Regions from separate parts of the Alkalibacillus sp. S2W genome, predicted to be linked through region 2. Evidence: riboswitches for the same ligand, from Rfam matches in the RefSeq annotation. Region 2 holds a riboswitch; each other region holds the start of a gene.
What was found. A riboswitch is a leader RNA that binds a small molecule or an ion and turns the genes downstream of it on or off. The one in region 2 is predicted to bind thiamine pyrophosphate.
Positions count from the first base shown of each region.

Region 1: another riboswitch for thiamine pyrophosphate. It lies ahead of ACKXGF_RS14135 (IS3 family transposase); the one in region 2 lies ahead of ACKXGF_RS05490 (ABC transporter substrate-binding protein).
Region 3: another riboswitch for thiamine pyrophosphate. It lies ahead of ACKXGF_RS01860 (YkoF family thiamine/hydroxymethylpyrimidine-binding protein); the one in region 2 lies ahead of ACKXGF_RS05490 (ABC transporter substrate-binding protein).

Region 1 is NZ_CP177234.1:2,732,000-2,744,157, reverse strand. It holds gene ACKXGF_RS14170 (S1C family serine protease) at 1-296, shown strand, start outside; gene rlmH (23S rRNA (pseudouridine(1915)-N(3))-methyltransferase RlmH) at 742-1,221, shown strand; gene ACKXGF_RS14160 (2,3-butanediol dehydrogenase) at 1,646-2,695, shown strand; gene ACKXGF_RS14155 (MerR family transcriptional regulator) at 2,891-3,238, opposite strand; partial or broken gene ACKXGF_RS14150 (SDR family oxidoreductase) at 3,735-4,385, shown strand; gene ACKXGF_RS14145 (hypothetical protein) at 4,404-4,727, shown strand; gene ACKXGF_RS14140 (low temperature requirement protein A) at 4,931-6,034, shown strand; one part of gene ACKXGF_RS14135 (IS3 family transposase) at 7,501-8,453, opposite strand; one part of gene ACKXGF_RS14135 (IS3 family transposase) at 8,453-8,825, opposite strand; TPP riboswitch at 8,979-9,081, opposite strand; gene ACKXGF_RS14130 (YhgE/Pip family protein) at 9,449-11,695, shown strand.
Region 2 is NZ_CP177234.1:991,541-1,003,698, reverse strand. It holds gene ACKXGF_RS05515 (glycerate kinase) at 1-13, opposite strand, end outside; gene ACKXGF_RS05510 (zinc-dependent alcohol dehydrogenase family protein) at 216-1,208, opposite strand; gene ACKXGF_RS05505 (zinc ribbon domain-containing protein) at 1,189-2,799, opposite strand; gene ACKXGF_RS05500 (double zinc ribbon domain-containing protein) at 2,796-3,173, opposite strand; gene ACKXGF_RS05495 (acyl-CoA synthetase) at 3,385-4,992, opposite strand; TPP riboswitch at 5,620-5,731, shown strand; gene ACKXGF_RS05490 (ABC transporter substrate-binding protein) at 5,820-6,818, shown strand; gene ACKXGF_RS05485 (MTH1187 family thiamine-binding protein) at 6,822-7,121, shown strand; gene ACKXGF_RS05480 (ABC transporter permease) at 7,114-7,893, shown strand; gene ACKXGF_RS05475 (ABC transporter ATP-binding protein) at 7,880-8,626, shown strand; gene thiE (thiamine phosphate synthase) at 8,830-9,462, opposite strand; gene thiD (bifunctional hydroxymethylpyrimidine kinase/phosphomethylpyrimidine kinase) at 9,459-10,265, opposite strand; gene ACKXGF_RS05460 (thiazole biosynthesis adenylyltransferase ThiF) at 10,281-11,300, opposite strand; gene thiS (sulfur carrier protein ThiS) at 11,318-11,521, opposite strand; gene ACKXGF_RS05450 (thiamine phosphate synthase) at 11,505-12,119, opposite strand; gene thiH (2-iminoacetate synthase ThiH) at 12,120-12,158, opposite strand, start outside.
Region 3 is NZ_CP177234.1:329,225-337,402, reverse strand. It holds gene ACKXGF_RS01880 (permease prefix domain 1-containing protein) at 1-388, opposite strand, end outside; gene ACKXGF_RS01875 (PadR family transcriptional regulator) at 378-728, opposite strand; gene ACKXGF_RS01870 (aldehyde dehydrogenase family protein) at 856-2,289, opposite strand; gene ACKXGF_RS01865 (HD domain-containing protein) at 2,363-3,013, opposite strand; TPP riboswitch at 3,125-3,227, shown strand; gene ACKXGF_RS01860 (YkoF family thiamine/hydroxymethylpyrimidine-binding protein) at 3,324-3,914, shown strand; gene ACKXGF_RS01855 (ECF transporter S component) at 3,925-4,530, shown strand; gene ACKXGF_RS01850 (ABC transporter ATP-binding protein) at 4,520-6,097, shown strand; gene ACKXGF_RS01845 (energy-coupling factor transporter transmembrane component T family protein) at 6,081-6,863, shown strand; gene ACKXGF_RS01840 (glycerophosphodiester phosphodiesterase family protein) at 6,920-8,178, opposite strand, start outside.

The sequences.
Region 1 (12,158 bases), 1.0 Mb from region 2:
CAATGTCATTAGCAGATGTGCCGAAATATCATTGGCAAAATACCTTGAACCTACCTGATGATATTCAAAAAGGTGTTGTGGTCGCATCAGTTGAGAACATGTCACCAGCAGCACAAGGTGGTTTAGAACAATATGATGTAATCGTCGAAATTGATGGACAATCAATCGAAAATGTCCTTCAGCTACGACAGTATCTGTATAACGAAGCAGAAGCAGGACAAGACATTAATGTTACGTACTACCGTAATGGCGAACAACAAGAAACAACCATCACACTCACATCACAAGAATTTTAAATGATCAATGAAGAACTTACTCACAATGTGGGTAAGTTCTTTTTAATATTCGGATATAGCGAGTTGTACACACTATTCACCGATTTATACACATCATGTGGGTGGGAAATTGTTTAATTCTCTATATATGGAGGATGATAAGAATATCTCACTAAATATAGCACGAACATATGTTGATATGTGTGTAACTCTGTGGATAAACCCACTTATAGACAACATTACACAAGCTATAAAGAGTTTATGAACAAGTTATCAACAACACCTGTGAACAGTCTGAATAACTCCAAATCCGATAACATCAACGTTGCAAGAAATACACGACTTATGACATAGTGAAAGAGACATAACTGAAAAACGAACATTTATAATCGAAAACGATGAAACAAACGTGAATATTAAATTGAAATAAAGATAATTCAAAAGAATGCGCTCATGGAGGGATTTCATGCAGATTACCATCATATCTGTCGGCAAGTTAAAAGAGGAGTATCTAATCCAAGGCATCGACGAATACTTAAAACGACTAAGCAAATACGCCAAAGTTAAAATTGAAGAAGTACCAGACGAACAAGCCCCTGATCAATTAAGTGAAGCGGAAGAAAAACAAGTTAAACAGAAGGAAGGCGAGAAGATATTCACAAAGTTATCCACAGATCACTACGTCATCACCTTAGATCTCGACGGCAAACAACTCACATCTGAACAATTCGCCCAAAAACTCGACGACTTAGCTACATATGGCAAAAGTAAAGTCGCCTTTGTGATTGGTGGCTCACTTGGATTAAGTGACGACATCAAACAACGCAGCGATTTGGCTATTTCGTTTAGTAAAATGACGTACCCTCATCAATTGATGCGACTGATCTTGGTGGAGCAGGTTTATCGCGCGTTTCGGATTATGCGCGGGGAACCGTATCACCGTTAATGGTAAAGAAAGGTGATACGAGTATTACACTCAATAAAGAGCAAATTGATCGGTTATTGGGATTAGAACATTAAAACTATCAAAGGTACCGTTAATAAGTTTGTGTGAAATAGTAGGGTAATCCTATTTTCGAAAACAGGTCGCTGGTTAAACCAGCATACCTTCCTTTGATAATTCATAAATAGGGGATCCAATTTACTCTTTTAAGGAGGGATGATGAAAGTTCGTTCAATCTGACCACGTTGAGTATTGTCAGAAGCAAATATATTCAGAAGTATATTAACAAAAATACAGTAAATAGAATAACTCTATAAGAACAATTAAATATAGACATTTTCATAGAAAGTTAACAATTTCTTTGACTTTAAAGGGTATACTTATTATGTAAGCATAATATTTCAGTATATTTAGGGAGGTAATGTTAATGAAGGCTGCAGTATGGTATGGCAAAAAAGATTTACGGGTAGAAGACCGGGAGTTAAAACCTCTTAAGCAAGATGAAGTGAAAGTACGTGTCGGTTGGGCTGGTATTTGCGGAAGTGACCTTCATGAATATGAGGAAGGTCCTGTTTTTATGCCGAACGAATCAAAAGACGAATTAACAGGTGAGCAGACGCCTTTAATAATGGGACATGAATTCGCTGGTATTGTTGAAGAAGTTGGTTCAGGAGTAAAAACAATTAAAGTAGGAGATCGTGTAGCGGTTAATCCAACTCTCACACATGGAAACAAACCAGAAAAGATGGATATTTATGATGGATTTAGCTTTATTGGTCTTCATGGTGATGGCGGTTTTACGAAATACGCAAACGTGCCAGAATCAAACGCGTATATTTTACCAGATTCACTTACTCTTCAAGATGGTGCACTTGTGGAACCAATGGCTGTCGCTGTTCAAGCAGTGAAAGAAGCAGATATGAAGTTTGGGGATACAGTGGCTGTTTTTGGAGCAGGGCCGATTGGGTTAGTAACCATTTTAGCTGCTAAAGCTGCGGGTGCGACACGTATTATTGCTCTTGACCTTTCCGAAAAGCGTTTGGAGAAAGCGAAAGAGTTTGGGGCGACTGACCTTATTAACTCTGGGGAAACGAATCCAGTAGAAGCTATTCATACTCTTGAGAAAGATGGAGTTGATATTTCTTTCGAAGTCGCAGGAGTAGCACCTACTTTTGAACAAGCTATTGCTGGAACGAAAGCGCGTGGAACAATGGTTATTGTTTCTATTTTTGCAAAATCAATCGATTGGAATCCAATGCAGTTAACAGGAAGTGGTGTGAAAGTAACATCAACAATTGCTTATTCACCGACTACTTTTCAACAAACCGTTGACCTGATGGGGACTGGACAATTAACGCCACGTGGTATTATTACTGATAAGATTCAACTAGATGATATTGTTGATCGAGGTTTTGAAGCTTTAGGTAATGATAAGTCTCAAGCGAAGATTTTAGTAGAGTTGAGTGGAGAAATGTAAATCTGAGTAAACTTTAAATGATTGGATAGTTTATTTAATCTGTTTGTAAGCAGATTATAAGTTATATAAAAGTGATAAATAGCCCATAGTAGTCGTGTCATCATCGCGTTGTTAGATGATCTATGAAACTGCTATGGGCTATTTATAGTATGTAATATTCTTATAAAGGATAGAAAAAAGGGGGGGGGATTTGGATTAACTGTCTAGCACCTCCATTTTTTTATGAATTTTTTCCAAGGCGTCATCTATTTGTTCTTTTTGTTGGATTAAGTTTGTTTGATGATCTTCAAAAATATTTTTTCTTTCTTCTACAGTGGATGGCCCTTGCATATATAAATGAGCAACATGTCGAAGTGTTTTAATTGGCATGCCGGTTTCACGCATACAACTAATCATTTCAAGCCAAAAAAGATCATTTTCATTGAATCTACGATACCCATTTTCATCTCTTTCTACGAAAGGTAAGAGCTGCTCTTCATCATAGTAACGGATGGTTGAAGTCGGTATACATACTCTTTCTGAAGCTTCTTTAATCGTCAACATATTTTCTTCCACTCCTTTAAATGTCACGATAGATACATTGATCTTGTGTTAACCCTTGAATAGTTATGGAAATTTAAGGTTATTCCGATTAATGTGCACGGTATATCCCACCTCTTATTCATTTTGTTAAATAGCTTTAGTACCGTCTAGTTTGTTGATGCATTAACATTTCTTCACTGTGACACATGAAACAGATCATTCAAATTTTCATAATCTGTATGTAAATTTTACTATAAAAATCTACATACTTAAATAAATCGGAGATGTATTTTGATTTTGCATGACACCCACAGAACATACGTTCTTAACTTCTTCTTTAAAATTAATATTTGCATTCAAGTTCACTTGAAAGTTTATACTAATTCTACAATTAATAAGGAGGAATCTACATGGGCAAATTTTCAACGTTAAAAGATAAAGTTGTTGTTGTAGCTGGTGGAGGAAAAATTTAGGTGCTTTGGTTAGTAAAAACTTCGCGGATGCTGGGGCTAAGGTTGTGATTCATCACCATAGCGATTCTAGTAAAAACAGTGCGGAGAACACTTTGAATTCTATAAATGAAAGTGGTGGTCAAGCTGCTTTGTTTCAGGCAGATTTAACAAATGTTATAGAAATAAACGAGCTTTTTGACTTTGCTGTAGATAACTATGGAAAAGTAGATGTTGCTGTAAATACAGCAGGAAAAGTGTAACGAAAGCCAATTCTAGAAACCAGTGAAGAAGAGTATGATAGTATGGCAGATATTAATGCTAAATCAGCATACTTTTTTATTCGAGAAGGAGCTAAAAAACTGGAGGATAATGGGAAAATTATAACAATGGTAACATCCTTACTAGCTGCTTATACAGATGGATATTCAACATATGCGGGTGGCAAGTCCCCGGTAGAACATTTCACACGTGCAGCATCTAAAGAATTTATGGATCGTGGAATATCAGTGAACGCTATTGCGCCTGGTCCAATGGATACATCATTTTTCTACCCTCAAGAAACGGATGAAAGAGTTGAATTTCATAAATCTCAAGCACTTCATAATCAATTGACCCAAATAGAAGATATTGCACCAATTGTTCATTTTCTGGCGACTGATGGTTGGTGGATTAATGGCCAAACAATTTTCGCTAATGGCGGATATACTGTTCGATAATTAAGGGAGGAAAAAGATATGCATATTTTTTTAGCTGAATATAAGTCATCTACAACAACTATTTCTATACTTGATCAAAAAGGTAAGGCAATTGCAAATCGTGATGTGGAAATTCCAGAATATTCATTTGTGAATAAATTGACTAAAGAGCTTATTGAGTTATCTCATGAACAAGAACTCTATCATGATGATATTTTTGGGATAGGGGTCGTAGCAAATTATGGTACATTGAAATTTCAATCCAAAGAAGAATTTCAACAGCACCTTGAATCATCCTTTGGTTTTCTGGCTGTTGTAGATGTTAATAAAGAGAATGTTATTGAAAATCTATTGTCGTCATAAAGAAGAAACCAGAGAATCAAAGGTATTGACCTTTGATTCTCTCTTATTGTGATGTTTGATTGAATCATTAACTTAAATATTTCAGGAAAGTCTCGTCAGATTTTAATGCAATAGACAGTTAGTTGGAGTACCTAGCATGATTTCAATACGGCTTTAAGATTAACACAATAATGACCAAACAATAATAGGAAGGTGATTAAAATATGCAAAAGAAAGAAGTAAGTATATCTGAATTATTTTTTGATTTGATTTTTGTCTATGTTTTAGCCTCCATTGCCCAAACAGTTGAAAGCATTTCATTAGGAATTCTTTCATTAGAAGGGTTAGGGAAACATTTAATGTTGTTTCTGGTGTTTTTCGCTATATGGGTTTATCGAACATTATTAGTGAATAGGTATTTTGATAAAACATGGTACCAATATTTATTTGTATTCATAGATATGTTTCTAATCATATTACTATCTCAATCTATTAATAGTAATTTTCAAGAGACATTCACTCCATTTGTCTTATTATCTAGTGCTCTATTTATGTCGACCGCTGTGCAGTATGGTATTGTTTATTTAAAATATAATGACTCAGCTGTGAAGAAACTTTCTATTACATATGGATTTGGCTTAGTTCTTTCATCCGTTATTGCTATTATATCTATTTTTTTAGATGCAAATGTTAATTTTTGGGTTTATTTTGTTGCAATCTTGACTGTATCAGTTTTCCCATTATTTTTTACAAATGTATCTCGTAGACAACCTGTTTATTTTGATCATTTACAAGAAAGACTATGTTTATTTATGATTTTATTATTTGGAGAAGGCATAGTCGGCGTTATTAATAATTTAAGTGAGCAAGCAATTAGTTACACGAACATTGGTCATTTTACTATTATCGTTTTATTATTTGTCATATATGGGTGGCATTACAAGGTTGGTACTAAAGATTATGTAGAAACAACAGGTTTTGGGATTTGTTATACTCATTTAATATTAATCTTTTCTTTAAATATGGTAATCTTATTAACAGGTCATATTTTACATGGATCACATATTGATTCCTTAATGTCTATAGCGATTTTATTATCTATTTTTGTTTATTCACTAATGATTGTATTAGATAATCATATCTATGGTCATGTAAAAATGATGCAACCATTAATTGGTTTAATACTATTATTTGTGATTACAGGATTCGCATTGTTCATGGTAGGTTCAGTTAACTTAATTATTTCAATTATCATGATGTATATTGTATTGAATATGGCCTTAATGTTTTACCCAATCAAGCATAAGATTTTATTACAATATTTTTAAATATTCAAGGTAATTATAAATGGTCGTTTAACAAATGTGACTATAAACATATTGTAATACGAAAAAGAAAATCCATTATATCTATTGAGAAATGATTGTCTGACTATACCCATGATGTGGTGAAAACTCTTGACGTTGAATGTATTTGTATGATGAAGGGAGAATGGGTGCTATGACATATAAGGGGAAAACTCGGAGATATAAAATTAAGACGACTTTTGACAACAATGTACAACAGCGTGCTATCAAAGTTTTAGATCGTCATATAGGAAAAATTTTTATTTATTATGAAGATGAAATTATAATCGTTGACCATACAAACTCAAGCCCTCTAAAAGAATACTTAAAAAAACGTATGCATTTCATCCAATCTGGAGCTTATGATTGAGTATTATATTTATTGAGTATTAAATTTATCTGTGGAATTTTGCACGAACTAACTAAACATTGTAGGGTTAAAAAATTTAACATTAATATGTACAATATATTATAAATGCTTATTCTTCAGAAATTGATGTGTATCAAATCATCAATACTTATGAAGAAAGTCTACCTTCATCAGGTGGCGGCAAGATGAGCACGAACAAGGCTCTGATGATGAAGATGAAACATTGCCACAAACAAATAACGTATTTGAGTGAAGATATGTTGTAATAAGAGTAATCTTATTAATCGGCGGTGCATGGCTCTTACATCGAAATAAGATGTCAGAAGATAAGAGTTGATGATGTTGAAGAAAACGATAGCTATTGGAATGTTCGTCTTAGGGATTATATTGGTTAGTTATCAACCAGCGCTAGATTGATATAATCAAACCCTATTTATTGGATAAAGAGTATGGTGAAGTATTAAATGTATCACATGAAACCATCACGGCTAATACGAAGGCTAGCCATGATCCTTCCTCAATTTGATATTGATGCGATCGATTCGCTAAACTCATCTGAAATCAAGGGTGTTGACATTAATAAAAAAATGTCTTAGGCTCCATCTCTGTTCCATCCGTTTCAATGGAGTTGCCAATTTTATACGGAACGACGAATAAGAATTTGGACGTCGGAGCAGGGACTATGAAGCCTGTTCAACAAATGGGGGGGGAGGCAACTACGCTTTAGCAAGACACAACAATACGAACCGTTCGTTACTGTTTGCTCCAATTCGTGATATTAAAAAAGGAGATGACATGATTCTTTCAGATGGGAAGTAGCAGTACATCTATGAAATGGTTGATAGTGAAGTTGTTGAGCCACATCGAACTGACATAATTGAAAACGTCGAGGGAAAGAAACTCTAACACTCGTCAGATGTTACAGTGACGATGGATCAGATCTGATTATTGTTTATGGTGAGTTGAAACAGATTGTTGATTGAATTAGAATACCAAGAATACAAGAACCGCTCGTTGTGAAAGAAACGTTCACTTTCATGAACTGTAACCCTAAAAATGGACAGTTTAATAAAAAGCGCTAGGATGCTAATAGGTGACTTCGGTATTGTGCCGGGGTCATTTTTTGTAAGGTCCATTGATATCGACCATGGTTGTAATACGTCATGTAATCTTCAATTGCTTGCTTCACGTCAAAAACAGAGGAACATGCTTTAAAATCAATGCCAACTTTCATGTGCCCAAAGAAAGACTCCATCGGCGCATTATCCCAACAGTTACCACGACGAGACATCGACTGATCTACGCCTAGGCCTCTTACTGTCTTTTGAAACTCAGAATGAGTGTAATGCATTCCCTGGTCGGAATGGATGAGACAGTCTGAATGAGCGACAAACTCCTCACGCTTCACTAACTTATCAAGTGTTGTATACATAATGTCCATCTTTAAAGAGGTCGAGAGGTGATAAGCTAAAATCTCTCGTGTTGCCCCATCTTTAATAACGGATAAATAAGCTTTTTGTCCTTTCGCATAGTAGATATAAGTGATATCCGTTAAGAGGACTTTATGCGGTTCTTGTTGATCGAATTGACGTTCTAATTTATTATCGCACGTTTGATGCTCTTGCGTTGTCTGAGCGATTTGTTTATAAGGATTCGCTCTGCGAATGGTGCACATCAGATTGTACTTCTTCATAATGCGGCGGATGCGTTTATGGTTCATCCCAATGTTATCTTCATTCTCTAAGATCATTTTGATTTGGAGAGCGCCAACTTTTCCTTTATATCGGCTGTGTATTTTCTCGATGAGCTCATAGGCAACCTCATCTTGTCGTTCTTTTTGTTGACGAGCTTCGTCTGATTTCAACCAGTTATAATAACCCGATCGACTGACGTCTGCTAATTCACAAAAATATTGAATTAACTGAGGAAAACCATACTCTCTAACCATTTGTTCAATCAATCGAAATTTGTCGGATATTGTTATTTCTTCTTCGACTGCCTTTCGAGTTCTTCTAGCTTTTTTACGAAGTCTAGTTCTGCCTCCAGATACGCAATGCGCGCTTCAGCTTTCTTTAGCTTGTCTTCAGAAGAAAGCTCTTTCGATGAAGGACGTCCTGTTGCCGATTTCCCAAGCCGTTCTGTAAAGAAACCGTCTTCTCCATACTTCTGAAACATATCTCGCCAACGCTTGATACATTCTTTGGGCTTTTTATCCCCAATAATGGATAAGTCGAATCCATGTTCAACAAAGATTTGATGCGGCCCTTTTCCTTGCTCATTTTCCTTTACAGCTTTCACTTTAAATTCAGGTGAATAAGAAATAGAACGATCTGAAACCTTGATGATATTGGAATTGGATTCTAGTTCTCTTCTTTGTGATTCGCTAAAAATAATTTTAGACATGTTTATAACCCCGCTCGTATTAGTTAATTCGATTATAAATGGATATTCAAGGTCATGAAACACAAAAACCCTGAATAAGGGCACTTTTTATCAGTGTCCTTATTCAGGGTATAGTTCAAATTTGGAGTGGTTTTGATACATGAAGACACTATGTATATTCCATCTCCACTTTCCTACGCTGGCATAATCCAGATCAGGTTATAAGGGATTAAGAAATAATTCTTATCTCAGCCTATTGGCATCCCTAGTGGGATATTTTATTCTTTTATTTAAATCGTATCTTATTTTTTTGTCAAACAAATATAAAAGTAAGTGTGTAGAGTTTTTAATACCTAGTTGAGCATTTTTATTATGTTAATATAGAGATGGAGAAGCGATTTATGTGCATTCAGATTTTGCACTTAGGACACATGTTGTCTTATTATGGTAATTATCACTTTTGTGTTAATTAAAGACTGGACAGAACAAGAACGAATGCTATCTGGTTGAAATTATAGTAAAATAGGAAAGAGATTTAGTTTTCAAACCAGGTGCTTTTTCTTTCGGTTAGGTTCTCTTTAAGATATATGAAGAGTACTTGAGATTAAGACTTTTAAATAATAAAGAATAAAGAAGGTATACACATGAAAAATAGTTGGAATGTTTTTTCGAATGATATGACGAACATAATACGTAATTGGGTGGCAGCTATTTTGATTGGAGGTCTCATCATATTACCATCATTATATGCATGGTTTAATATTGAGGCTTCCTGGGATCCTTATGGGCAAACCGACCAAATTCCAGTAGCTGTTGTCAATGAAGATGATGGGGGTCAGATTAGAGACGAAAAAATTAACGTTGGCGCCGATCTTGTTAATGAACTCAAGAGTAATGATTCAATGAATTGGCATTTTACAAATCGTGAAAAGGCAATGGAAAACCTGAAATATGGTGATTATTTTGCGGTGATTGTTATTCCGGAAGATTTTTCTGACAAACTATCAACGGTTATTACAGACAATCCAGAAAAAAGCAACATGGATTATTATGTAAACGAAAAGATTAATGCCATATCTCCTAAGATAACAGATAAGGGTGCCAGTGCAATTGTGGAGGAAGTTAGTAGCAATTTTATCTCTACAGTAAATGGTGTTATTTTTGATAGATTTGATGAGCTTGGAGTAGAATTAGATCAAAACTTGCCAGATATTAAAAAGTTTGAAAACTATGTTTTTGAGATGGAAAAACAGCTTCCAGAAATTTATGATACGACTACAAGCGGGTTGCAAGATACGAAAGATGTGCAATCTATTATTAATAAAGCGCAAGACATGATTCCAGAAGCTGAGCGGACAACGAATAATGGCCTTACGACAGTGAATGAAACAGAGGATTTATTATCAGAAGCTGAAAATCGTTTGAATGAGTTAGCACCAAAAATTGAAAAAGACATGGAGAAAGCAAAAGAAACTGCTGAAGATATAAATAAGGTTCTTAATGATGCTCAAAATGTGGATATCGATTTCAGTCAAGGTAAAGAACTGCAAGAAAATATTGATCAATCATTAGACAATGCCATTACTCGTATCGATGATATAGAAGCGAATTTGAAACAGTTGAAGGAAATGAATGAAAACCAACAAAATAGTAACAACGAAACAGAGAATGCAAATGGGAATGGGGATGATTCATCTCAACAGGGGGACAATAATCAAAACAACAATAGCAATCAGAATCAGGTGATCGACGAAGCAATTAAAAGTTTGCAAACAATTCGAGAGGCTCTTCAAGAGGCACAGCAGAACGGGCAAAACATTACAGATTTTATTGAGGATAAAGAAAAGCAAGTAAATTCTGTTATAACTGATTTAGAAGAATTGTCTGGAAATGCAGAAAACAGAATTGGGGAGTTTCTAACAGACTATAAAGAAAATATTGAACCAGTTGTCAAAGAGAAAATTAACAACGTACAACAAACACTATCTAATGCTAAGGAAATTTTATCCGAAGTTAACTCAACGATTCCAGAGGTGGAGAGAATCCTGTCAAACACAGAGAATCATATTAGTGAAGGGCAAGATAAGTTGAATACAATACTTGATGAGTATCCATATGTGAATACTAAAGTCAACAGTCTCGCTGACAAGATCCGTGAAATTCAGGGCGAAACAGATATCAATGAAATTATTGAGTTGTTACAGAATGATCCAGAGGCAGAAAGAAGTTTTTTTGAAGAACCAGTTCAACTAAGTAAGAATGAATTTTTTCCTATCCCGAATTATGGCTCAGCGATGACACCATTTTACACGGTTCTAGCTATATGGGTTGGTGGTCTTCTTCTAATATCGTTGTTGTCTGCAGATGTTCATGACAGAGTAGGTCTGACTGACAAGGCTCGTTATGTTGGTAAGTTGCTTACGTTCTTGACGATTGGACTACTGCAGACATTAATTGTTACGTTAGGTGATCACTTTATTTTGGGTGCATATATGGCACATCCGATTTGGTTTGTTATATTTGGCCTGCTGATTAGTATAGTATTTACCATAATTACTTTTACGTTGGTTTCACTTTTGGGTGATGTAGGAAAAGCAATGGTCATTGTCTTGCTTGTTTTGCAAATTGCGGGTGCAGGTGGCACATACCCAGTCGTATTACTACCTGAATTTTTCCAAGTAATTAACCCATTCCTTCCGTTCACATATGCCATTGATTTAATGCGTGAAGCCGTTGGGGGAATCATATGGAAAACAGCTATACACAATATGATCATTTTAAGTTCATTTGGCGTTGGTTTCTTTTTATTCGGTATACTATCTAAAAGAGTGGTTAATAAACAGACTGATAAATTGATGAAAAAGTCTAGAGACGCAGGTTTATTCCATTAATAATTATAAGTATATATAGATCTCTGAGTTATGGTGATTTGATCGTAGGTATGGGCCAATGCCTACGATCATTTTTTGTATTTAAATTATTAATTTTAAACTCGGCACCTTGCGTTTCTTTTTGATAAAGGGGCGTTAAATCAGTTGAGGTCATTTATGCGTTTATATTGGCCTTTTTGAACACTTCGTCCTGCCACAATTGATACAGATAAATGATTAAGGCAAACCCGACCATCATAGCAACAATAGCTAAAGTGGGGCAATGTTGATTCACTTGAAACAATTCCTATACGTTGCCATATCGGGTAAACGATATACATAAATAACGCGCCCAAAAGTATATTGACAGTAAAATATATCCAGAATTTTCGGAAAGTAAAATGGAATACCCAGATCACTATAACTAAATATGCTCCATACACCCATGGTACTGGGATGACTTTATCCCACCCAAACAGACTCG
Region 2 (12,158 bases):
GGGTGATTTTCATCCATGAACCCTCCTACAGAACAATTTTAGCCTATTATAACACGCACGACTTATTTATTAGATAATCCGATCTCGTTATTTAATTACTCCCTCTAGTAATTAAATAACTTCTCCTATTTATTAAATAAATCCGTATGTTTATCTAATAAATTAACAGGTTGGCCATTAAAAAAACGTCCGAGCACACTCGGACGTTTCCCATCTTACTCTATTCGAAAGCCAACTTTGCCAAAGTTATTCGAATCACGTAAATACTCAAATGCTTCAGCGTATTGATCTAAGGTGAACATTTGATCAATCTCTGGTTTAATCTCGTGTTTTTCTACAAACGCAAGCATTTCTTGCAGTTCTTCAACACTTCCCATCGTTGTGCCTAATAAATTATATTGTCCATAGAAAAACTGGCGTAAATCAAATTCAACAACGTCTTCTGTTGTTGCACCAAACATCACGATGGTACCACCGCGCCTGACAGCTTCGATCGACTTCTGAAAGGTTGCTTTCCCGACACTTTCAATAACAACATCAATCGTCTCATCAGATAATGTTTCTTGCCAATCACTTGTTGTTAAGACGCCTCGATCAGCGCCTAATGATTTAGCTGTCTCTAATTTAGCTTCTGAACGAGATGTCACAATCACTCGAGCTCCAATCGCTTTTAGAAACTTTAAAGCATAAGTTAAAACACCACTGCCAATTCCAGGCAATAAGACTGTATTTCCCGCCTGTATATTGCCACGTGTAAACACTGCTCGATAAGCTGTTAAGCCAGCTAAAGCGATCACGCCTGCTTCATCCCAATTTAATGATGTCGGTTTACGCTCAATATATTGTTCATTTACCACATAATATTCAGCGAATGTTCCGTCATCAGGTAAACCCACTATTTGGAACCCTTTAGGTGGTGCATCACCATTCTGTACCCATCCTATTCCAGGGTTAATAATTACTTCATCACCTGGCTTCCAACCGTTAACCTCTGCGCCAACCGCTTCAATGACTCCAACGCCATCAGAGCCAAGAACGAGTGAATCCGCGCCGTCTTCACGACGTCCTGTCACAGATACGTCACGACGATTTAACCCAGCAGTTTTCAATTTTACTTTGACTTCATTGACACCAACACTAGGCTCTCGAATCTCTTGAAAAGCGAGGCCATCCAATCCTGGTATTTGCTCATGTACGATTGCTTTCATTTGTATTCGCTCCTTTCCAAAGATATCTTAACCCTATACCACCTATAACAAATAACATAACAAACCCAAATGTAACGAACATGGTCATAAGTAGGTCATAGCTAGCAAAATTTATATTTTCTTGCCCATCAAATACTTGTACCATACGTTGAGACATGATGATAACAAGCAAACTGTTTATAATGCTAAATACGAGTGCAATCCCAACTGCTAGTTTAACTTTAATAATCAATGATCCTGATTTCATATAAGTACCCATTAATAAGCACGCAATCATAAGCATCACAAAACTAAACCAAAACCATGGGCTTAACTGCACAAGTGGAGAAGTATATTGATCGAAGCTTCCCATAAAACTATCATTTCTCATCTTTTCATCTGGTGCCGACAACGATCGATTAAAAAGATGAAAAGCTATTTCCGATTCTTCATGCATAGCAGTCTTTAAGTTGAGTGTATTCAAGAAGCCAGTATTAATAAGTAAAATCGTTAAGAAACCTGCTACTAGAGTAGCATTCACAAACAGGTTTTCATGCATTAATACATTTATATAATGACCATCTTGCGCTGATAATGAAACCACGACTAAACTTCCTACATAAAAAAGCAAAAAGATTAACACGAGCCAATAGCTTCCTCGTTTCACCCCATCCAAGACATAAGGCAGTGATCGTTTTTCTCGCCATAGTTGAGCAACAAAAAAGACAGCGATCAGTAATATTCCCCAAACAATAAAAGTTCCGTCCAAAACGAATTGAAAGCTCATTTCCCTATTTTGAGCGTTATTTAACTCACGAGTTAGAGAATCAGACACGATCAAACTTAAAATAGCGACTGGTAACAAGTACCATATCGCAAAACTTGCTGCACTAATAGCCGTTGAGAACAAACTAATTCGCGGACGAAACCGACGATAAATTAAAGCACTTATACCTGTGAGCAAAACAATTAGAAACACGTATTGAGGCTTACTATTTTGGACTTCTATGTCCATCGTATAAGACTCGTTTCCATTATTCAGATCACTTACATCTTCCTTTTCGTTATGTTCAAAAGTAATCCCATGACTTATTAACAAGTTTTCTTGCCATGTCAAATAGGCTTGATCAGTCTTTAAATCTCCCTCTTCATTAACTTGTCGAATACGGCTGATACTATGTTCAAAATAGTTATTATAACTTAATAGTTCTGCTGTCACATCAGAAGAAGCAACGCTAACTCTATTCACACTTTGCTCACCTGCTTCATTAAGTGATAGATTCATCACCACAATCATAATAATCATAGAAATCATTGCTAATGGAACAGGCCATAAGAAAGATTTCAACACCTCTGCTCTACCTTCACGCTTAAACTTTAGAGCATTACGTTTGGATGTAAAAGTTTGCATTTGAATTTGCTCTAAAGCTTCACCACAAATATGACAATAGGAAGCATGATCATGCCGCCAAGCGCCACATTGTGGGCAAGATTCTCTGGGTTTTGATGACATGTGAGGTGGGTATGCATGATGTTCAAGAGGATAGCCATCATGAAAGCAATAGTTAGCGTCTGAAGGATTAGCGGTACCGCACTGTCGACAATAGATCATGTCGCTTCCTCCCTATTCCGTTTCCCACATACATGGCAAAATGTTGCATCTTGAAGTAAGGGTGTGTCGCACTGTTTACACGTCTCATCCTGTCTATTAAGTTGTAAAAAAGTGAGTGCTTGCCCACAAGATGGACAATAAATATCTGCTTCATTAACCGTTGTACCACAAGTACAAGTTGTCGTTGATTCGCCAGACTCGTTTAATTTATGTAACACTGTATCAAGCTTTTGTATACGAGTCGCATATCCTTTCAACTCATCACTGTATAATTGACCAATGCGATATTGATGATAAATTGAAGCCCCTAATTGAGCGAGTAATGTTGATTTTTCAGCTAATACCCTCGCCTTTTCTGTCTCTTCTTTAGACATAGACCTCCCCCCATTTTCTAAATTTATTGTATCATAATTGTTAGACAAAACAGAATTTTTCTATCTATAGATGAATTTTCCTTATTCGTAATCGAAATGTTGACCAGGTATGGTCATTTCACACCTTTTATTCCGACGTTTTAACCAACCATTAATTGACTTTACATTCATAAATCACATTAGAAAAGGCCGACATGACGCCGGCCTTTTTCTAAGATTCATTTGCAACTGATTCGTATTGATCACGTAATGATCGTTTCAACACTTTACCGCTTGGATTTTTAGGTAATTGATCAGTAATTTGTACGTATTTCGGCACTTTAAATTTAGTTAATTTACTTGAGCAATATTGAACAACATCCTCTTTCGTTAATTCATACCCTTCTTTCGGTACCACAATCGCGGTAACCGCCTCAATCCAATAAGCATCTGGTAAACCGATTACTGCAACTTCTGAGACACCGTCAAGTTCATAAATGGCTTCTTCAACTTCACGACTTGAGACGTTGACTCCGCCTGTATTAATCATGTCCTTCTTACGATCAACAATCGTAACATAACCTTCTTCATCCATCACACCTAAATCACCACTATGAAACCAGCCATTTTGGAATACTTCCGCCGTCTTTTCTGGATCATTCAAATAGCCTTTCATCGCATGTGGCGTTCGATGAACAATTTCACCAACTTCTCCGCGTGGCACCTCTTCACCTTGGTCATCCAGCAGTTTCGTTTGCACGTTTAATGTGGGCTTACCAGCGGATCCAAGTTTACGTAATTGATCTTCTGGTTGCAGAGCCGTTGCTAATGGGGCCACTTCCGTTTGGCCATAAAAGTTCCAAAACTTCGCATTCGGCAATCGTTCAGATAGCTCTTTTAATATTTCCCGGGGCATAATCGCAGCACCGTAATAACATTTCTCAAGTGTTGATAAGTCACGCTTTTCAAAGTCTGGATGGCGTAATAAAGCAATCCACACAGTGGGTGGTGCAAATAATTGTGTCGCACCATACGTCTCAATCGTTTCTAAAATTCCTTCAAGTGTTGCATTTGGTAAAATAATGCCACTTGCACCTAAATAAATGCTTGGCCCTAAAAACACATGTAATTGAGCACTATGATACATTGGCAAAGCATGAACGAGCACATCACGACTTTCCATTTTCCCGTCAACCACGCAACTGACATATTCGCTAACTAAACTCTTATGAGATAACATGACGCCTTTAGGACGAGACTCAGTCCCACTTGTGTACAATACATGAGCTAGATCATCATCAGACAAATCTTCATCAACGAATTCATTTGACTCATTCGAACGTGCGTCTTCGAGGGAGTGCCATTCAATTAATTCTTCTCCTACATGTTCGCCTACTTCTAAATCCATTAGAAACTTAAATCGGATCGTTCCTGGTTTTGTCGCTTCTTCTAATACAGGTGCGAAATCTTGAGATGCCATAATACCATTGGCTTGCGAATGCTCTAAGATATAAGCGACATCTTCATGTGATAACATATAATTGATGGGGATCATAACTGCACCAAGACGAGCTAATGCGAATTTTAGCACCACAAAATCTAAACTGTTTTTAGACATTACGGTGATCATGTCACCTTTAGCCATACCTTGTTTTCGAAATGCGTTCGCCGTTTGATTAACGAGATCATCAAGTTCAGCATAAGTCACTCGTTTTCCCACGTAATCCAAAGCGAATTTGTCCGGCATGCGCTCACGCGTCCGTAACAATAAGTCACCTAATGTGTTTCTTCTTGCTCGTTCCAATACTTTCTCAAAATCATTCGAAACATTCGTATCCACCGAAACACTCCCCCTTATTGTGTTTGATGACTTATTAATCAGAAAATTCTAATTATTATTATAGAATAATTAACACTTCAATTCAAGCGCTTTACGATTTGATATAAATTTAGTTAATAGACTTTTAAATTAAACCCACTTAAGCAATAACGCCCTTTGTAATATTTTAAAATAAGGCTCTGCCAAAGTTTAGTGTCGATTTTTAAATGACAAAGCACTGAGTTGTTGAATTGTGAGGAGCGAAGGTGGCGACTCCTGGTCAACTAAGTTCGGTCACGTCCTGTGACCAACGTTGACATTAGGCCGTCCGGGCCGTCACGGGAACAGCACGCGTCTCGAGACCCCCAGATGGCCACAGGATGTGGGTCACTTCGGCGTTTGTGATTGACGTCCGGCACTTAGCCGAAGTTCCTTTAGTTGCCGAGGAGGCTCGAGAAGTGCCCGCGGAAAGCGTCCACCGATAGCGGATCACAATACCAACAACGGCCTATAACAGAGCCAAAAATAAAACCTGCGTCTCCACACTCACCGTAATAAATTGAAAACATTATCAACTAAAATAACACCCTAACAGTTGAAATTATTACAAAATTGTGGCACACTTTAATCGGAATAAAATCGTATAGACATAAGTTGTAGGGGGACCAGTGTTGCTGGTTGAGATTGTATCCGTAAGATACTGACTCTTAGAACCTGAACTGGCTAAGACCAGCGTAGGGAACACAATGATGCTTCATTTCAATTAAACTTTGTGTGCCCTAGGAGAACTGTACCTAGGGCTTTTTTAGTACCCCCAACTTATGGCTATCAATCATTGGGAGGTTTCTATGAAAAAATTATTTCTATTAATCTTGTTATTAGGATTATTAGCTGCTTGTGGGAATGATGAGGGCAATGATTCTGAAGAAAATCAAGATAACTTAACGAGCGTAGATGTCGTACTCGATTGGACACCTAACACGAATCACACTGGGCTTTATGTCGCCCAAGCTGAAGGTTATTTTGAAGAACAGGGCTTAGATGTTAATATCATTTTACCTGGCGAGGCTTCACCTGAACAGATGATTGCCTCAGGTGAAGTAGACTTCGGGATTAGTTTCCAAGAAAATATAACAGAAGCACGCGTACAAGATGTTCCAGTCGTCTCAATTGCTGCTGTCATTCAACATAACACGTCTGGTTTTGCAGCACTTGAAGGATCTGGAATTACCTCACCTGCCGATTTCGAAGGCAAAACATACGGTGGCTGGGGCGCTCCGCTTGAAGAAGCTGTTATTTCATCGTTGATGCAGCAAGAAGGTGCTAATGTTGACGAGGTTGAAACAGTCAATATTGGGGACTCTGACTTTTTCACAGCTGTTGAGCGTCAAGGTATCGACTTTGGCTGGATTTATTACGGCTGGGACGGTATTGAAGCTGAATTACGCGGAACAGATTTGAACATGATTTATTTAACGGATTATAGTGAAAAACTTGATTACTATACACCTGTATTGGCAACGAGTGAATCGATTGTGAATGATCAACCCGACCTAGCGGAAAGCTTTATTCATGCCGCTTCAGAAGGTTATCAGTATGCGATTGAAAATCCTGAAGAAGCCGCTAACATCTTAATCGAGGCTGAACCCGATTTAGATGAAGAACTTGTAAAGGCCAGTCAGGAGTGGCTTTCCCCACGTTACCAAGACGATGCTTCCAGATGGGGTCTGCAAGAACTTGATACATGGGAAAATTATGCGGAATGGATGAATGAACATGATTTATTAGACGGTGAATTTACTGCTGAAGATGCTTTCACCAATGAATTTTTACCCGAGGAGGAATAAATGATGGCTAACACATTATTAAGTATTCAAGTGATCCCGAAAACACCTGGACCAAACGATGACGTCATTCCTTATGTTGACGAGGCGATTAACGTCATTGATGACTCAGGTGTGAAATACGAAGTGGGGCCACTTGAAACCACAATGGAAGGCGAATTGACTGAATTATTATCAATCGTCAAAGACATCAACCGCAAAATGATTGAGATTGGCTGTCCTAATGTCATATCTCAAGTTAAAATCGCTCATTACCCTGATGGGGCTTCAATGGACGCATTAACGGAGAAACATCGTCATGTCTAATCTAATTAAACAAGGATGGCGACCACTTACGGTCCTCATCCTTCTTTTCATCATTTGGGAATTAAGTGTGGTCATCTTTGAAGTACCAAAATGGTTTCTCCCTGCTCCAAGCGATATATTTACAGTCGGTATAAATGAATGGACTGAATATAATCAACACGTTTTTGCGACTGTAGAACTGATTATCATTGGTTTTATCGTCGGAAGTTTAAGTGGAATCCTTGTGGCCACTCTCCTTCATTTAATACCAGTACTCCGTCAGTCCATGTATCCATTGATTATTTTATCGCAGAATATACCAATTATCGTATTAGCACCTTTGCTCGTTGGTTGGTTTGGCTTTGGTATGCTACCGAAATTAATCGTCATAACACTCGTTTGCTTCTTCCCGATCGCTATTTCACTACTAGGTGGATTGCAGCAAGCAGACCGTGATTTGCGCCATTATATGCTAATGGCCGGGGCAACAACACGGCAAATGTTTTGGAAATTGGAATGGCCAAGTGCATTGCCGTCCCTGTTCTCTGGCCTGAAGATTTCCGCAACTTATAGCGTAATGGGGGCTGTTATTTCCGAATGGCTTGGAGCTAATAAGGGACTGGGTGTTTATATGACACTAGCTTCCTCATCTTTCAGAGCAGACCGAGTTTTCGTCGCTATATTTATTATTGTATTTATCAGTTTATTATTCTTTATGCTTATCGTTTGGCTCGAAAAACGTGTCATCCGTTGGCAAGCATCAGAAAAGAGGAATACAAATGGCTCATCTTGATGTTAAAAACATTAATCAATCATTCGGCGAACAAGATGTATTAAAACAGATCAATTTTTCCATTGACCAAGGAGAGTTCGTTTCAATTTTAGGTCCATCAGGTAGTGGTAAAAGCACTCTATTTCGAATCATCGGTGGGATTGAATCGCCTACTTCAGGAGACATATTATTAAACGATGAAAGTATCAAAAATCAACCTGGTTCAGTCAGCTACACACCACAATCACCGTCTTTGTTTCCTTGGCGTTCCGTTATAGATAACGTGTTACTTGGTCAAGAAATTCAAGGGAAACGCGATCGTGACACAGCATTACAAATGATTGACCGTGCAGGTTTAGCTGATTATGCTGATGCCTATCCCCACGAACTGTCAGGTGGTATGAAACAACGCGTTTCTTTTATACGGAGTGTTTTAAGCCCGCAACCGTTAATTCTGTTGGATGAACCTTTTTCAGCACTCGATGAATTCACCCGAACGGACATGCAACAATGGCTTCTGTCCATGTGGGAGGAACATAAACGATCAATCGTTTTTGTCACTCATAATATTGAGGAAGCGTTGTTCTTGTCTGATCGCATCATCATACTATCGAATAGCCCAGCAAATATTCAACGGGAAATGAGCGTCCCTTTTGAACGTCCGAGAAATGAAGATTTACTGTTATCACATGATTTTTTAGAATTTAAAAAAGAGATTTTTAAAGAAATGCGCGCTTCTCATTTACCGTCTTGACCAATCACAGGCAATAAATAATATTTTTTACTATTACGACACGCTAATAAAATGAAACTTAGCCTCATTCAATATTCCATACAAGCATGAGGGTAATCAGTAAAAATTAATAAAACGCAGGCATAATCTAATAGTAAAGAGGGTCGTTCTTGAGACCCTCTTTTTTTCTATTTAGTATGAGCTAAAATAAATAGGAATCACAGTCAATTAGCATTCTCAACTAATCTTTCAGTAGCGTCTTTCACCGATTGGGCCTGTGTAATATCCGATATCACTGCTACTCCATCTGCACCCGCTTCAATAACTTGTGAAGCATTATCATGTTTAATTCCACCAATTCCAACAAGCGGAATATTCGGCAATCGTTCCCTAATTTCTTTAATAACGATCGGGCCATTTACTTCCTCGATATCATCTTTAGTTGACGTATTAAACATAGGTCCAACGCCAATATAATCTACACCAAGTTTTTGGGCTTCAAGAGCTTCATTTACATTATGAGTCGAAACCCCAAGCATTTGATAGCTTTTAAGTGACTCTTTCATTTTCTTCATATCACCATCTTTTTGACCAACATGTAACCCGTCGGCATCTAATTCACTAACGAGTTCAAGGTCATCATTAACAATAAATGGAACGTCATATTGTCGGCAAACTTCTTTAAGACGAAGCCCTAATTCGATCTTTTCTTCACCAATCTTTGAACCTCCCCCTTTTTCACGGAATTGAAAGAAAGTCACACCCCCTTGAATAGCTTTCTCTAACGTCTCAACAGGATCATGTTTACAATTTTGACTACCCATAACAAGATATAATGCCAATTGTTTTTCGATCATACTTTTTCTCTCCTACTTTGATAAGCCCAATGGTTCGTTGGTCCTTGGCCAGATCCAATGTTTAAATCATCTTCAATTGCAACTTGAATGAATTCCCTTGCAACACGAATGGCTTCCATAACAGTGACTCCTTTTGCGAGTTCAGCTGCAATCGCTGCTGCAAATGTACATCCTGTACCGTGTGTATTTGTTGTATACTTACGTTCATTTATTAATTGTGTAAACGTCTCACCATCATATATAAGGTCGACCACCTCTTCTTCTTCACCATGACCACCCTTAATAATAATATTTTGAGCTCCCAACTGATATAGACATTTAGCAGCCTCTTTTCGGTCTTTCAATGAATTTAATGTTAAACCTGTGATTACTTCAGCTTCAGGAATATTTGGCGTTACAATAGTTGCAAGTGGTATTAAGTCCTTTTTCATCGTATCAATTGCCTCGTCTTGTAACAGTTTGGCACCACCTTTTGCAATCATAACAGGATCAACCACAACATTATTCATATCGTATTGCTGAATTTTTTTCGCTACAGCTTCAATAATCTCTGCACTAAATAACATCCCCGTTTTTAAAGCATCAGGCTTTAAATCTTCTCCAACTGAACCCAACTGTTCTTCAACCTGACTTACTGTTAGAGGATAAACACCTTGTACGCCTAATGTATTTTGAGCTGTTACAGCCGTCAATACTGACATGCCATATGCTTTTAATTCTTGAAAGGTTTTTAAATCCGCTTGAATCCCAGCTCCGCCACCAGAATCAGATCCAGCGATCGTTAATGCTTTTACTACTGTCACACTTATTCCTCCCTACTAACCTAATAGTTGATGATAGATTTTTTTAGCTTCAACGATATCCTTCATTCCGTGAATTAACACACGCCCATCTTTGAAAAAGACCACACGCCTATCTTCATAATGATAGGTCACTAAAAATGGGTTTTGTTCGATGGTCCCACCTTGCTTTTCTAATTGAGTGACTAAAACATGTAAATCACGGTCGACTTTCTTAGGTGGACGAATCTGTACTGTATTACGCCCACAAAGCACTGCTGTTTTCGTTTGGTTTTCATATGATAAATAGGGATAACTCGGAGACTCTCCACACGATGGACAACCTTCCTTCTTCAAACGACTAACATCAATGGCAGACTGTTCATTATTCCATAAATCAAATGAAACTAATTTCCGTCGTACCGATTCAAAATCTTCAACTAAAATTTTCATCGCTTCAACTGTTTGATAGGCAACGACCATCTGAACCGTTGGTGAAATGACGCCAACAGTATCACACGTCGCACCACCTAGCGGGATCGTTTCAAGTAAACAATTCAAACATGGTGTTTCACCAGGAATAATAGTAAAACTTAGACCGTAACTACTGACACACCCTCCATAAATCCATGGAATACGATATTTTTGTGCACTATCATTAATTAAAAAACGAATGTCAAAATTATCAGTTGCGTCAATCACTAAATCAACATCAGAAATAAGCTGTTCGATTTCTTCTACGGTTACGTCTACTATTTTCCCGTTAACTTCAACATTAGGGTTAATTTCGCGTAACCTTTTTTGGGCTGCAACTGCTTTAGGTGTTCTGTCGATTGCATCATGCTCAGTGTATAGCTGCTGCCTTTGTAAATTACTTCTTTCAACGTAATCACGATCAACAATGGTTATTCGGCCAACGCCTGAACGCGTTAATACTTCTGCATTACCTGTTCCTAATGCACCCGCTCCGACGATTAGAACATGCTTTGTCTGTAACTTTCGCTGACCTTCTTCGCCAATCCCTTCAAATAATATTTGTCTTGAGTAACGTTCCCACATTCGATGACCCCCTTCCATCAACCACCGCCAACAAAGTGAACGAGCTCAACTCGATCACCATCCTGTATTAGGGTTTCAATATGCTGACTTGGATCAACAATATTAGCATTTAGCTCAACAATGATTTTTTTATCAGTCAATTTATAATGATTTAGTAAATCAGAAATTGTTTGAATATCATTCGATAATTCACGCTTTTCACCATTAACGTGAAGAACCATCACGAACACCTCCTAAAAAATGTTTCGCCTCTTCTATTGGTTTTTCTGAATCTATTAAACCTGACATAATAGCTACACCACTAGCACCATAGGTCATGACACTTCCCACTCGTTTTGGTGTGATTCCACCAACCGCGATGACTGGGATATCAACAGACTTAATTAAATGTCCTAATTGTTCCAAACCACGCGGAAGTAAACCAGGCTTTGAATTAGTCTTAAAGATATGTCCAAAAATGACATAGTCTGCCCCACTAATAGCTGCATCTTGAGCTTCCTCAACTGAATGGACTGACCGACCAATTAATAGATTAGGGTACTTCATTCGAACAGAAGATACATCTTCACTATGATCAGTTAATTGGACGCCCTTAATTTCAGTTCGAACTGCCAATTCAACACGCTCGTTCATGACGAGCCGACCTTTCGAAATGTCGTTTTTCACTAATTCACTTATCCACTCAACTAGTTCATAATCTGTACGATGTTTTTCTCTTATATGAATATAGTTAACATAAGGGGAAACTGCTTTTGCGACTTTTATAAATTCTTCTAAAGATTGTTTACCATTCGAAATTAAATGGATACCTTCAGTCATCTAAATCAGCTGCCAATCTTTCATGACTGGTTGATAGTT
Region 3 (8,178 bases), 660 kb from region 2:
CCGCAAATATTCCTGCACCAGGTACAGCTACGGGTTCAACGTCCATAAACATCATGCTCACAGACATTAGTAATCCAAAAACAATCAACATCGCCCCGATTACAAGAGCGCCAACTGCCATTCTGTTCGTCATCGATGTATAGACGGTTTGTTTTGATGTGTCTGCACCGTGTTGTCTCATATCTTCTACTAATCCACTCATATCTCCCATCGATGCTTTAGTTTCCCGAAAAGCTTCTTGCTCACTCATGCCTTGCTTCTGATAGTCACTAATTCGAGCATGCATATTGGTAATTAACTCTTGCTTTAAATCAAAGAGTTGCTGACTTTCTCCGACATCTTTAAATAAATCGTCTATATAGTGTTGGACATCTTGATTAAGACTCATCGTCATCCCCTCCTGTTATTAATTTGTTTAAGACTTCTTTAGCGAAAAGCCAATCTTGTCGGTTTTGTTCATACGTATCACGTCCTGCTTGAGTCAAACGGTAATACTTCCGCCGACCACCTTGGGTTTCATCTCCCCAATACGATTCGATCAACCCATCCTTTTGTAAACGTCTGAACGCTGTATAAAGTGTTGCTTCTTTCAATTCGTATTCGCCATTACTTAGGGCAATAATTTGTTTATAAATCTCATAACCATAACTATCGCCTTGACGCAGAATATTTAAAATAATCGTTGATGTATGTCCGCGGATTAAATCCGTTGAAATATTCGATGCCAAATGTCTCACCTCCACAATAACAATGTACAACATATTACTTTGTCTGTCAAAGTAATTTATCACAACAAGTAATATATCATAAAAAATGCCGATCAGTTATTAAACTAATCGGCACCTATTCAACGTATTAAAATGTGTAATTTAAACTAATCATTTTCCGATTCACCATTTCATGAATGGCGTATTTAACGCCTTCGTAACCATAACCTGATTGTTTTCGACCACCATATGGCATATGATCAAAACGTAATGTCGGCACATCATTAACCAGTACCTGACCAACTTCTAAACCGTGAGCCATATCGATCGCTTGTTTCATATCATTACTAAACAGACCTGCGCTCAGGCCGTATTGACTGTTATTCATCGCTTTCAATGCCTCATCGCCACTAGATACACGATTAATAATAACAACAGGCCCAAAGGCTTCTTCTTTCATGATTTTGGCGCCCTCTGGAACATCTGTTAAAACAGTTGGTGCAATGCCGTTATCCTTAGCTTCCCCACCTGTTAAAACTTTTGCACCTTGTTGCTCAGCATCTTCTATCCATTCGAGTAAGGTCTGTTGTGATGATTCGTCAATTAAATTACAAACATCTGTCTCTTCATCAAGTGGATCACCAAATGTAAGTTGTTCAGCACCCTTAACAAATTGTTCTGCAAAGGTGTCAGCAATATCTTCATGCACATAAATGCGTTGCGTACTAATACAAACCTGTCCGTTATATGCATAAGATCCATGCACGGCTTTTGGCACGACATCATCCAAACGATCATTCATGCTTTTATCGACATATAGTGCTGAGTTATTACCCAATTCAAGGGTAATCTTCTTAAGGCCCGCGTTCGATTTAATTTCACGACCAACTGGCGGGCTACCAGTGAATGTAATCTTTTGGACTGCGTCATTTTTAAGTAAGACGTCGCCTAAAACTTTGCCTTCACCTGGTACGACATGGTAAGCGTCCTCAGGTAATCCCGCTTGTACCAACGCTTCACGTAATAAGATCGCTGATAGAGGTGTTTTTTCAGCCGGTTTTACAATGACTGTATTACCAGAGGCAATCGCTGGCCCGACTTTATGCACGACTAAATTTAGTGGGAAGTTAAATGGTGTAATGGCACCAATGACGCCAATCGGTTCAAAAATCGTGTAAGCGTCACGCCCAGCACCATTTGGCGCGGCATCCATTGGAATGGATTCACCTTCTAGCTTTCGTGCTTCAACTGAGGAGAATTTCAACGTCTGCACAGTGCGGTCTACTTCTGCTAAGGCATACTTCATCGGTTTCGCCGCTTCTTGAGCAATTGTTTCAGCGACCATTTGTTTATTGTCATGTAAAATGTCGCTAGCTCTATTTAAGATATCACTACGTTCATGAGCAGGCATATTCTTAATCGTTTCGAATGCTTCATCTGCTTGTTTAATCGCCTTCTCCATCTGCTCTTCTTTACAAATCGGCATTCGAGCAATTTCTTCTTTCGTATGCGAATTAACTAACGCTTGGAATTCAGTTGTGTGATTCGCTAACTGATCAAGATAAGGTTGATATTGCAACATATATGTCATCACCTTTCATTTATAATAATGTTCTATAACACTATTCCACATTTAAACCAAAACGTAACACGATTTACGATTTTCCATCCCATTCAGCATAAAATTGTTCTAAATATGTTTCCATAAATTGATGACGTTTCTCTGCGATACGGTAACCTTCAGCTGTGTTCATTTGTTCTTTTAAGGTTAATAATTTTTCATAAAAATGATTAATCGCCGTATTGGTTTCATGGCGGTATTCATCTTCTGTCATAGTTTCGCGTGGTGATTCTTCGGGATGATGGATGAGATGGCCTTTAGACCCTGCATAGGTGAAACTTCGGGCAATACCAATGGCGCCGATTGCATCTAATCGGTCTGCATCTTGGACGACTTCCGCTTCACGGCTCGGTAATGTCTTGTAACCATGCTTGAATGAAATCGTATCGATGATGGCAAATATATGGTCAATTTGTTGCTCTGAAACGCGTTGATCTTCTAACCATTTCATGAGGTCTTGTCGACTCTCCGCCACATTGGAGGTGACTTTATCATCAATTAGATCGTGTAATAAAGCCGCCATTTCGACAACCCACCTATCAACATCAACTGTATCAGCTATTTGCTTGGCATTGTTAACGACACGCTGGATATGCCACCAGTCATGTCCAGAACCCTCAGAAACTAATTTACGATGGACGAATTTTTCCGTATTCTGAATCACTTGCTGCTCCCATTCATTCACTCAATATCACCCTTCATGACATGACCGTCGACAAAGACTAGCAATCTTAGACGTTTACAATCATGCTTTTATTTATTATGATGTAAGTATAACAAAACTGCATACGTGATGATCATGCACTAGGGGAGCTACGTCAAGTGGCTGAGAAGGTTGGACCTGACCCTCAAGACCCGAACTAGGTAATACTAGCGTGGGGAAGTGCAGTGAAGCTTAATCTACCATAAGTGTAACGACACAATAGCTGAACTGCATTCCCACGGGATGCAGTTTTTTTGTTATAAACAGACACTTTATAAGGAGGCGATTCGTCATGACGAATCAACAGTGCAACACAAGTCGTATTGCAGGGGTTCAATTCACGCTCTACCCAATGAGCGACAACTTTGTCGATATTCTTTTGTCCGCTCTGGATGAAGTTGACCAATCGAAAGTATGGAAGGAAACTGATGATGTCACAACTTGTGTAAGGGGCAAAATCGTGCATATCTTTGATGTGACCAAAGCAATCTTCTTACACGCTGCTAAAACTGGTGAACATGTTGCCATGACAGGCACTTATTCGATCGGGTGCCCTGGAGATAATGAAGCTGACGTCTATATGGCAGAATCAGATGCACCAGTGAACGCTCCTCAATTAGCCAATGCTCCACAACGTGCTGGTTGTAAGTTCGCAATTCACCCGCTTGGACGGGAGGACTATATGGACAAAATCTATGAACAAATTGATCTGTCCAAAGCACGCGGCGTTGATGTCAGTGCCGCCCATTATATGACGCGCCTTGATGGTGATGTGCAAGCGATATTTGATGCGATACAAGATGCGTTCGAAGCTGTCCAGCAAGAAGTATCACACACAACAATGACCTTTACTATTTCGGCAAATAGTCCGTCAAATAAATAGGGGGTAAACTATGACTAAACAATGGAAACTGAAAGAAATTGTTTTGCTGTCGGTATTAGGCGTCGTATTTGCGGTAATCTATCTATTAGCCTTTGGAATCGGCCAGGGACTTGTTGGCGCTCTAACACCTTTTGGCATTGGACCTCTTGGCTATGAATTTATTTATGGCATTTGGTTCATTGTCTCGATTATTGCTGCTTATATTATTCGCAAACCTGGCGCAGCCTTTATGTCAGAGTTAATCGCTGGGACTGTTCAAATCTTAATCGGAAGTCCAGCTGGCCCACAACTTATAATCAGTGCAGCTATTCAAGGACTAGGCGCCGAAAGTGCATTTGCTGTGACGAAATGGCAAGATTATCGGAAGCGAGTGTTAATATTAGCTGCTGTATTAACCGCAATCATTAGCTTCGCTTGGCATTTCTATTCATCTGGTTTCTTTGCATATGAAGCGTGGTTAGTTGGCGTTATGCTGATCACACGCATTATAAGTAGCATACTGATCATGGCTCTACTCGGTAAGTGGATTAGCGACCAATTGGCGAAAACAGGTGTTCTTCGTGGCTACGCGTTAGGAAAGGAGCGTCAACAAAACCGTGACCAAGATGCAGCTTAGTCCCGTCATATCCGTTCACAACTACAGCTTTAGCTACGAGACGTTAGACGAACCACTTCTGAACCAACTAAATTTTACGTTATATGAAAATGAAACAACACTTTTAATCGGCCCGAGTGGATCGGGTAAGTCTAGCTTGTCGCTTTGTTTAAACGGATTATATCCTGATTCAGTTGAAGGCACTGCATCAGGGGTGATTCGTTTCCGTGGTCAACCTGTTCATGATTTTGAAAAAGGCCAGATTAATCAACAAATTGGCATCGTTTTTCAAGACCCAGACAGTCAATTTTGTATGATAACCGTTGAAGATGAACTCGCTTTTACACTCGAAAATATTCAAACTCCACGTGAAGAGATGGAAGCGCGAATTGATGAGATCTTAATGACCATTGGAATGTCTGACTATAAGCACGAAGCGATTCATACCCTTTCAGGTGGCCAAAAGCAAAAAATCGCCCTAGCTTCTGTTCTATTACTAGAACCAGACGTGCTTATTCTCGATGAACCAACAGCTAACTTAGACCCGATGAGTCAGCTCGAATTTATTCAGTTAACCGAACAATTACAATCAACTATGGAACTAACGATTCTTTTAATCGAACATCAAGCTGACGACTGGCTCTATTTGATCGACCGTGTTCTAGTATTAAATAGACAAGGTGAACTAATGGAAGATGGTGAAGTCGAATCTATTTTTCAAACCAAACAACAGCAACTAATCGAACATGGTATTTTCATCCCAAAACAATATCTTGACTCACCACCCAATTCAAAACCGATTAATCATTCAAACAACACAGAGCCGTGTTTTACGATGGAAAGCACCTCTTTTTCCAGAAAGAACAAACCAATCTTACAAAATATTAATCTAACGCTGAAAAAAGGTGAAATGACAGCAATCGTCGGTGAAAATGGTGCAGGTAAGTCCACCTTATTACAATTAATGGCAAGGCTCTTACAACCAGAAGCAGGCACCATGACTTTCTTAAACAAGCCACTCACCAAGTGGAAAGAACAGTCATTACGTCAGCATATGGGATTTGTCTTTCAAAATCCCGAACATCAATTTATTACAGATACTAGCTACGATGAAATCGCCTTTAGCATGACATTAAACGGGTATGATGCTGAAACAATCGACACAAGAACTAGAGAATTACTAAACCATTTTCACTTAATTCATGAAAAATCGCAGAATCCTTTCGCCCTAAGTGGTGGTCAAAAACGACGGCTTAGTGTTGCTACTATGTTAGACGAAACTCCTGATCTATTACTGTTTGACGAGCCGACATTTGGTCAGGATGCCCAAACGACTCATGAATTAATGGAGATCATGACCGAAATTCAGCAACAAGGTACAACGATTGTATTCGTTACTCATGATATGGATTTAGTCGATCAGTATTGTGATTCGGTGTATGTTCTTAATGAACAGTTAATACAATATCACGGGCGCCCAGCAAAGCTGTGGGAACATGATGAGTTATTAAACCAGGCAAGATTAAGAAAACCATTTCGACTGGAAATGCGTGAGAAAGTTGGTGTTGCCCATGATCTCAGCCATTAACCCCACTGTTAAAGCAATTGCGGTGTTGATCCCTGGTGTTTTACTAGGTCTAACATTTGATGTGTTCACACCACTTGTTTATTTAATTTTTATTTTAACTGTGACCTTATTACTGTCAGACATTCCCTTTAAACGATGGATTAAATTTTTCGTTCCGTTCTTCTTATTTATCGCATCGTTTTCTTGGGCACGTTTACTATACACCAGCGAGACATTCCAAAATGGGTCCGTGCTGTTTTCATTTTGGACATTCGAGGTCACAATGGGTGGTCTTCTTGTTGCGATTAGTTTGGCATTAAGGTCGTTATGCTTTATTGCCTTATCACTACTATTTATCATGACAACAGACTCAACGAAGTTTATGCTAAGCCTCATGCAACAATTGCGACTGTCACCTAAAATTACGTATGGCGTGTTAGCGGGTTATCGTTTCTTACCGACATTCAAACATGAACTTGAAGTTCTAAGGCAAGCTCATCGCGTTCGTGGAGTGGGTCGGGCAAAAGGAATTCGTGGTCGCATTAGACAATTTAAACGTTACAGCATTCCCCTGCTCGCCAATTCAATTCGTAAAGCTGAACGCGTCGCTAACGCCATGGAATCAAAAGGGTTTACAGGTGAACACGACCGCACACATTATCATCAAATGACGGTCACCAAACGAGATTGGCGTTTTCTCGGTATGATGGTTGGCGCCCTATTCTTGGCGTTTGCTGCATCATACTATTTCGGATATTTAAATATTTTCGGTTATCAAGTAAGTTAAATAAGACGAAAATTTAAAGCAATCAAAAAAAGCTGGCTATTCGCCAGCTTTTATCTTTATTGTCTAATTTCAATCATTCTTAAAACAACATCAGGTGTTTTCGTGATAATCCCATCCACATCGTACTGTAAGACTTGGTTCGCTGTTCGGTCGATATTCGTGGACCAGACCCAAATACCATAACCATTGCGTTTAAGCTCATTCACTAGATCATCTGACAACATGGTTTGATGAACCGTATAAAAATCGACATCTAATCGAGATAAATCCCCTACTGCCGTGAATACAATCTGACCAATTTCAATCTCTTCATTTTCATCTCTTATAGATTGTAAAAACTGATTATTGAACGATTGAACATACGTTTCGCCAATCATTTCTTTTTCCTCAAGCAAGATTGCTAAATTGCGCGCTAAAGCTTCCTCATTTTCATCAGGTTTAACATCTAGTAGTAATTTAACACCTGCTTCTTGGGCGACCTCAAAAACATCCTCCAACCTAGGAATCGATTCACCCGCAAATTCTTCAGAAAATGAAGAACCAATATCATGAGTCCGTAATTCGTTATAAGTTAAATCACTCACGCGTTCAGGTGCTCCAGCCGTACGCAGTAAAGTTTTGTCATGGTGTAATACCAAAACGTTATCTCGTGTTAATTGCACGTCGACTTCGACCACATTCAAACCTTGTTCAATAGCTGATTCAACTGAACTCATCGAATTCTCTGGAGCATTCTTTGAATCCCCTCGGTGCGCTGCCACTTCAACATTCCAATCTAAGTAAACAAGATTGCCGCTTATTGTTTGGTTATAAGCAAATACACCTGTTACATAGACGATGACCAATAATGAAATTAATAATCGTCTACGTCTAAAAAATGAATAAGCTTTGCGCTCAGCAACCGCCAACCTTATACTGCGTGATAATTCCAGGTCATCTGTTACTTCTTGTTCTTCTTCATGTTTGTACTGATAGAATAAACGAGTCAACATAATCACATTGACAGGAATTAAAACTAGCGTGGATAATGTCGCAATAATACTTGTGATCGTCACCAAGTAGTGTTCAATTAATTCTCCGATGAACGTCCCCGTCATGACATTCGGAATTAGAGATAGCAAATATAATATGAACGTACTCGCTACAACAATAAGGACATTAATCGATAAAACATTAATTAGAATCGACTTTTGATGACGCTTGGTTAATTTCATACTGCGCTTGATCGCATGTCGAACGTTGTTTTTTTCAATAACAATAAAATGAATCACGAAAATCCAACGCAAAATAATATAAAGAACAAACATTAATATGG